DNA from 2 places in the Chryseobacterium sp. MYb264 genome. Region 2 is predicted to be linked to the other one. Evidence: riboswitches for the same ligand, from Rfam matches in the RefSeq annotation. Region 2 holds a riboswitch; the other holds the start of a gene.
The links. A riboswitch is a leader RNA that binds a small molecule or an ion and turns the genes downstream of it on or off. The one in region 2 is predicted to bind cobalamin.
Positions count from the first base shown of each region.

Region 1 (3,791 bases), 1.2 Mb from region 2:
GAAGAGCTAAACGATATAGAGAAAAAATTGTTTGAAAAAGCTAAAGAAGCTAGAGAAAACGCCTATGCTCCGTACTCTCAGTTTTTAGTGGGATGTTCCGTTTTGCTGGAGAACGGTGAAATCTATTCCGGAAACAATCAGGAAAATGCAGCTTATCCATCGGGACTTTGTGCGGAAAGAACAGCGCTATTCTGGATTGCCGCCAATTTTCCGGACGTAAAAATCAAAAAGATCTTTGTGGTGGGAGGTCCTAAAGAATTTCATGAGAAAAATCCACCCATTCCCCCATGTGGAGCTTGCAGGCAAAGCTTAATGGAATATGAAACGAAGCAGAATGAAAATATAGACCTTTATTTTTCGAGCATGAATGAAGAGGTAGTGAAGGTACATGCGATTAAAGATCTCTTGCCGTTTTATTTTGATGCTACATTTTTGTAGTTTTTAAATATGAATAGCGCAATTTTTCCACCCATAACATTCATTTTTGAGAATGTCATCTCGTTCATTTAAATAGTACATTCATTGAAAACCTCATAGGTTTTAAAAACCTATGAGGTTTTGGAAGAAGATCATTCTTTTGATGATAGGCTGAAATATGATCTTTGGTCCACGGCCTAGCCCTGATCGAACGGTTACCCCGCAACTGGGTCGGAGCGTTGGGGAGGGCAAGGGTTTTAGGATTGGCGGGCGTTGGAGAGCTTGGCGTGAGGAGTATGAGAGAGAGCAGGAATAAGCTCCTAAAAAACAATATTGTATATTTCATTGAAATCCAAATCATTACACTCCATTTTGTTTTTATAATTTAATACACTTACATTTGCAAAAATTTTGGTTTCCAGCATTTTGGAAATAATAGGGAATCGGGTGAAAATCCTGAGCTGTCCCCGCAACTGTAAATCGCAATCAAAATTTCTACGGAAAACCACTGTGCAAACGGGAAGGTGTGGAAAAGCGAAAGTCAGGAGACCTGCCAAAATCTAACTAAAATAATTGCTTTCGGTGGAAAAGTGAAAAGGTATGAATATAAAAAGATCTGTAGTCCTGTTTTTTTCGTCTTACGGCTGCTTTCTGTTTGGTCAGGAAAAGGTAATAGACACGGTGTTTGTTTTTGACAATCAAATGAACAAGGTAAAACTTTTTCATAAGGTACAGACTATTTCACCTCAGGATATTGAAAAAAACTCAACCAATCTTTCTGAACTTTTACGTTTTCAAACGCCTGTTTATATTAAAGAAAACGGACGGGGTGCTGTTTCTTCGCCTTCTTTTCGGGGAACCACTGCACAGCAGACTGCTTTTGTATGGAACGGAATTAATATCAACTCAAATTTTTTAGGTCAGGCAGATGTAAATAATATTTCTTTCGGAGGTTTTGATCAACTTGATGTAAAGGCCGGCGGCGGAAGTGTAATTTATGGAAGCGGTGCCATTGGCGGAAGTATTCACCTGAATAATACGCTGGATTTTAATAAAGGCTTTCACGGTTCTCTTTTTTCAGAAGCAGCATCTTTTGGAACATTTAATAATTTTTTGAAAGGTTCTTACAGCAATGAAAAGTTCAGCTTTAAAGTTTCGGGCAATTATTCGGTAAGCGAGAATGATTATGAAGTAAAAGAATCTCAGAATTATATCAACAGAAATGGGGAATATAATAATACCAATTTTAATTTTTCGGCAGCTTATAAAATAGCTCCACATCATCAAATTTCGTGGATTTCGGAGTTTTTTAACGGAAATCAAAACTATCCTGTTTTTTTTGACAGTCAAACGAAAACGAAATATGAAACTCAGAATGTAAGAAGTTTAGTTTCGTGGGACTGGAGTCAATCTAAATTTACCAATTCCTTTAAAGCTGCTTATACCGAGGAAAATTTTCAGTATTTTTCTGATATTAACAAACCTTATTTCAGTGGCGGAACCGGCAAAAATTATATTGTAAAAAACAACTTCAATTATTTTATCACGCCAAAATGGAACTTTAATTTAATTTCTGAATTCCAGCTCAATAAAGCAGAAGGTCTGAAGCAGTCTCAACTTAGAGATGTGAGCAGAAATGTAGGTTCTTTTGCTGCGTTAATTCGCTATTTCACCACTAAAGATCTGAGATTTGAAGCAGGAATTAAAAAAGACTTTGTTGAAGATATCAGTTCGCCCCTACTTTTTTCTTTTTCAGGAAAATGGGATGCAACTCAATGGTATCATGTTAATTTAGACGTATCGAGAAATTTCAGGTATCCTTCATTTAATGATCTTTACTGGCAACCGGGAGGAAATTTAGATTTGAAACCGGAAACGTCTTATCAATTTGAATTGAGAAATCAGTTTAAAATTTCAGATTTAAAACTTTCATTAACTCCTTATTACCTGCGAGTTTACGATATGATTGTTTGGCAGCAAAACAACGGAAATTCTTATTATTCAGCTACCAATATTTCGAATGTGAGGTCTTACGGACTTGAAGCACAATTGGAATATTCAAAGAAATTCGGAAAACAGAGTATTCAGTCTAATATCGGTTATTCTTACACGAAATCTATTGATCTTGAAAGGGAAAAACAGCTAATGTACGTACCTGTTCATAAAGTATTTGGAAATATTGACTATAAATATGATTTCCTGAGATTGTATGTTCAGGGATTATTTAACGGATTAACATATACCTCAAACGATGCAAAAAAAGAAGCATCACTTGATCCTTATTTTGTAATGAACGCAGGAATTTCCGGAACATTCCTTAAAAACTACAATGTAGGATTTAAGGTTAATAATATTTTTGATCAGGTTTACTATACGATGCTGTCCTATCCTTTACCAAAAAGGAACTACAGCGTAACTCTTAATATTAATTTTTAAAATAGAAGATATGAACATCAGAAAAATTTTACCTTTTATATTTGCTTCGGCATTAGTTTTCAACGTTGCGTGTAGCAGTGATAGTGACGAAATTCCCGCTGTAACGTATGAAAACGGAATTCTTATCAGTGACGAAGGGGGATTTAGTACACCTACTTCTAATGTGTCATTTATCAGTAATGACCTTGGAAAAGTATACAATAAAATCTATTCTACGAATAACAGTAACGAAAATCTGGGAAATGTTTTACAATCAATAGGTTTTAACGGAGATCATGCTTATTTGGTTTCGAACGTTCCTAATAAAATAGATATTGTTAACAGATATACGTTTAAAAAACAAACTACTGTAACCAGTAATCTTGACAATCCAAGATATATTGCATTTTCAGGAAATCAGTATTATGTTACCAACAATAATTTTTATGATGTAATGAAGATGAATGTATACAATACGGCTGATAATTCTTATGTTAAAAGCATCGATTTTCCTCGTTCTGCTGAGAAAATTGTAGAAGCTGGCGGAAACATTATTGTTCAGACAGATGGTGTTACTTACGAGACCACCGCTCCTTATGGTGAGTTATCAACTGGTTACACTGTTACTGTTGTATCTCCATCTACCAATACAATAAACAAAGTAATCACTCTACCTTCTAACGGAATTATCCGCGATCTGATTTCTTACAACGGAAAACCGTATGTTTTGGCTTCAGACAATACCAATTCTTATATTTATGAACTGAACGCGTCTGCAGGAACTTATCAAACGACCACACTTACTGCCATTCCTCAAGCGCAAAAACTAAGAATTACTGACAATAAAATCTACTTTACCACATCAGGTAACAAAATCTACACAATGAACTTTGGATCCACTACAGTTCCGACGGCTCCATTAGCTACATCTACAGGAAATCTTTATGGTTTCAATGTTA
Region 1 is NZ_CP142422.1:2,221,213-2,225,003, forward strand. It holds gene cdd (cytidine deaminase) at 1-438, shown strand, start outside; cobalamin riboswitch at 813-989, shown strand; gene VUJ46_RS09420 (TonB-dependent receptor plug domain-containing protein) at 1,018-2,853, shown strand; gene VUJ46_RS09425 (hypothetical protein) at 2,864-3,791, shown strand, end outside.
Region 1: another riboswitch for cobalamin. It lies ahead of VUJ46_RS09420 (TonB-dependent receptor plug domain-containing protein); the one in region 2 lies ahead of metE (5-methyltetrahydropteroyltriglutamate--homocysteine S-methyltransferase).

Region 2 (3,791 bases):
TTTTGCTGCGTTTCTTTTCTTATTGCAAACGGATGATGTCTTTGTGCATCGTCTTCCGTTGTTACATCCACACGGTCTTTTACATTTTGATTGTGAATTAAGGCAGAAACTTTACGGTTTTCAATCGCTTTTCTATTTTCAGCTAATTCCTGCAACGCATGATAATCTGGATTTTCTGAGGCTAATTTTTTTAAACTTACAATTTCATCTACTTTTTGTTTTGCAAAAGCCATCCATTGCTTGATTTCGGGAGATAAAGTATTCTCGTTTTTCTCAGAATCAAGATCGAAAGGAGAGTGGAGCAATGAACATGAAGGCGCAATAAATAACCTCTCCGAACCTATTTTTTCTACTGCCTTTTTAATAAACTGTAAAGAGTGTTGGAAATCATTTTTCCAGATATTTCTTCCATCAACAATTCCTAAAGAAAGGCTTAAACTGTCTGGAATTAGAGTTAAAACTTCATCCAATTGTTCAGGAGAACGAACCAGATCGATATGTAAAACATCAATCGGAAGGGCATTGGCCAATGAAAGATTGTCTTTTAATCCTTCAAAATAAGTCGCTACAATAAATTTAAGCTTCGGAAACTGTTTTCTGAGTTCCGCATAGATCAATTGATAGGTTTCTTTGGCTTTTTCAGTTAAATCTAATGCTAAAAATGGCTCGTCAAACTGAATATACTCTGCGCCATGATTTTCCAGCTCTTTTAAAATTTGAATATAAACGGGAAGTAAATTTTGCGCTAAATCTAATTTATAAAAACCTTCTTCTTTCTCTTTTCCTAATAATAAATAGGTCAGTAAACCGATAATTACGGGTTTTGCATTAATTCCAGCCTGCTTTGCTGCAATAAATTCCTGGATAATTTTATTTGAAAATAATTTAAACTCCTGATTTTTATGAAATTCTGGAACGATATAATGATAATTGGTATCAAACCACTTCGTCATTTCCATCGCTGTGATGTCTAAACCGTCTTTCTGAAAACCTCTGGCCATCGCAAAGTAAAGATCTAGTTCAGATTTTTTGAAGGCAATCTCCTGATAACGTTCCGGAATGGCTCCAACCGCTAAAGTCATATCCAAAACCTGATCGTAATAAGAGAAATCATTGCATGGAATCCAGTCGATTCCCGCTTCCTGCTGCAGTTTCCAGTTGTTTTGGGTAATGGTTTTTCCGACTTCCAGCAGTTCGTCTGAAGTTATTTTTTCTGCCCAATAGTATTCACAGGCTTTTTTTAATTCTCTGTTGCTGCCAATTCGCGGGTAGCCAAGGATGTGTGTTTGCATTTCTTTTAAACTTTTAAATTAAATTTTCTTTTAAAAGTTCTTTAAGTTGCTTCGAAATGCTTTCTTAAAATGGTTTTGATGAATCGACTAGATACAGTGAGGATGTAATTTTTCCTTTAAATGAAAAGAATAAGTTGTTGGTAAAGGAAAATAAATTTCATTGATTTTAATAAGCAAATGCATAAACACCAGCTTCATCAGCGAAAAATTAGTCATTCTTTGCTCCTTAAAAATAAGAAGCTTCAATAATAAAATCTTTGCGTTTAAAAAAAATAAAATCTTAAACAAAAATACGCTCAAAGTATCATCTTTCTGATCCAAAAACTCCAAATCGCGAGAGCATTGATCATTCGGAACAGGCAGGTCTCCTGACTTGTAACAGCTTTTGTCATCCTTCCCGTTATTACAGTGGATATACAAGGACAAAAACCTTTGGGTTATTACTTACAGTTGCGCGACAGCTCGTGATTTTCACACGATTCCCTATTAATTTACCTTATGTAAAACCTTTCCTTCTGATGAAGTATGTTAAAGAACAAAATCTTAATCAAAGGTAATTAATAAAGTATATTCATTGGTTTAATTCCTGAAATTAAGCATAAAATTTGGTTTTGTTTCATTAAAAAAGATTTTTATTCTGTATTTTTGAAGTAGAAAATAAAAAAAAGAATAATATTCCGTGGAAAAACTGGATGAAAAGGATCTTCAGCTGTTAAGAATTCTTCAGAAAAATGCTAAACTGACCGTAAAGGAGCTTGCGAAAGAAGTTAACCTTTCGGCTTCTCCCGTTTTTGAACGAATGAAAAGACTGGAGCAGGAAGGGTATATTAAGCATTATGCCGCTGTTCTGGAAGCCGAAAAATTAAACCGTGGATTTACTGTTTTTTGTCAGGTCCGACTGAAAATTCACGACCGGGCGGTCGGAAATGCATTTGTAAAAGATATTCTACAGATCGATGAAGTAGCGGAATGTTATAATATTTCCGGCGATTTTGATTTCTTATTGAAAGTTCAGGTAAGAGATATGAAGCATTATCAGGATTTTGTGTTTAATAAATTAGGCTCCGTAGATTCTATCGGAAGTACACACAGCACTTTTGTGATGGCGGAGGTTAAGAATACGCATGGGGTGAGTATTTAAAAGGCTGGGAGAGGGAAGCTGGAGGAGAGAAGTTGATGTTGCCAATGGTACTTTCTTAGTCTTATTCATTAATTTACTCTGAACTTGGAAATAGACATACGGAATTTTTTTATCTGAAATGACTTAAAGATAATTACTCACCTCAATCAAATTCAAATCCGGATCTCTGAAATATACGGATTGTATTTTTCCCAAAGCGCCAGTTCTTTCAACAATGCCTTCGATGATTTCTATATTTTTCTGCTTTAATTCCTCCAAAACTTCATGAATATCCGTTTTAACAATAAAGCATACATCAGCTGATCCGGTAGTCGGATGCTCAGCTTTAGGTTCAAATTCTTTTCCTTTTTGATGAAGATTGATCTTTTGATTTCCGAAAGTCAACGCTTTTCTGTTTTCACCGAAAATGACCACTTCAAAACCTAGAATAGAGGTGTAAAACTCGACTGTTTTATCAATATTTGCAACGGTTAAAACAAGATGATCAATATTTTGAATTTCCATAATTTATTTATTAACGGATCAAATTTCGGAAGAAGTTTTCATTCGATAAAACATTTTTTTTCGATGATATTGATCGGTTGATGTTATAGAATGTTGTATTAACCTGGAAAGAAAATTAATCATTATTCAAGCACCAGCTATTATTCAGCATATTCAGAATCAGGTCATCAAAATTCCAGCCTATTTTTCTTGCTGCCAATGCGGTCAGACTATCCTGATCTGTCCGATGAGGTCTTGAGGCTCCCGTCATATTCGGTTTCATATTAAGATCGAAAAGAAAATATTTTCCTACAAAATTGGCTCTGCAATCGATACGAATCGGTGCTTTGGATTCTACCAGTCTTGCCGCTTTTTCACAGGCGGTATTCAATTGCTGAATAGTCAGAGACTGTAATTCCGAATCCTGTAATACTTCGCTATTGTTAGTGATGGCTACTTTTCCATTGTAAGGGGCAATTCCATTTTCATGATTGAAGCGTTTGACAGCAGGCAAAGACCAGTAATTATTTTTAATGATATTTTCTTTATTAATGAAATATTTTCCCGGCGGCATTATGGTAACCGTTACTTCCTGCCCGGATAAAAATTCTTCTACATACAATGATTCACCGTAGGTATTGGAATGAAACATCTCATTCAGAACGTCTCTTAATTCATACTCATTTTGAACAAGAGAAACTCCCTGACTTCCGCGCCCGCGAATTGGCTTTGCCACGACGGGAAAAGAAAAATTAAGATCGAAATCATTCTTGTTTTTCTGATCCATCATCACAGATTTTGGAATCGGTAGACCATTGGATTTTAAAAGTTCGTTGGTGATCCATTTATCATCGTAAAGATCTACATTTTCAGGA
Region 2 is NZ_CP142422.1:1,020,640-1,024,430, reverse strand. It holds gene metE (5-methyltetrahydropteroyltriglutamate--homocysteine S-methyltransferase) at 1-1,292, opposite strand, end outside; cobalamin riboswitch at 1,633-1,818, opposite strand; gene VUJ46_RS04500 (Lrp/AsnC family transcriptional regulator) at 1,972-2,433, shown strand; gene VUJ46_RS04495 (VOC family protein) at 2,557-2,937, opposite strand; gene VUJ46_RS04490 (ATP-grasp domain-containing protein) at 3,053-3,791, opposite strand, start outside.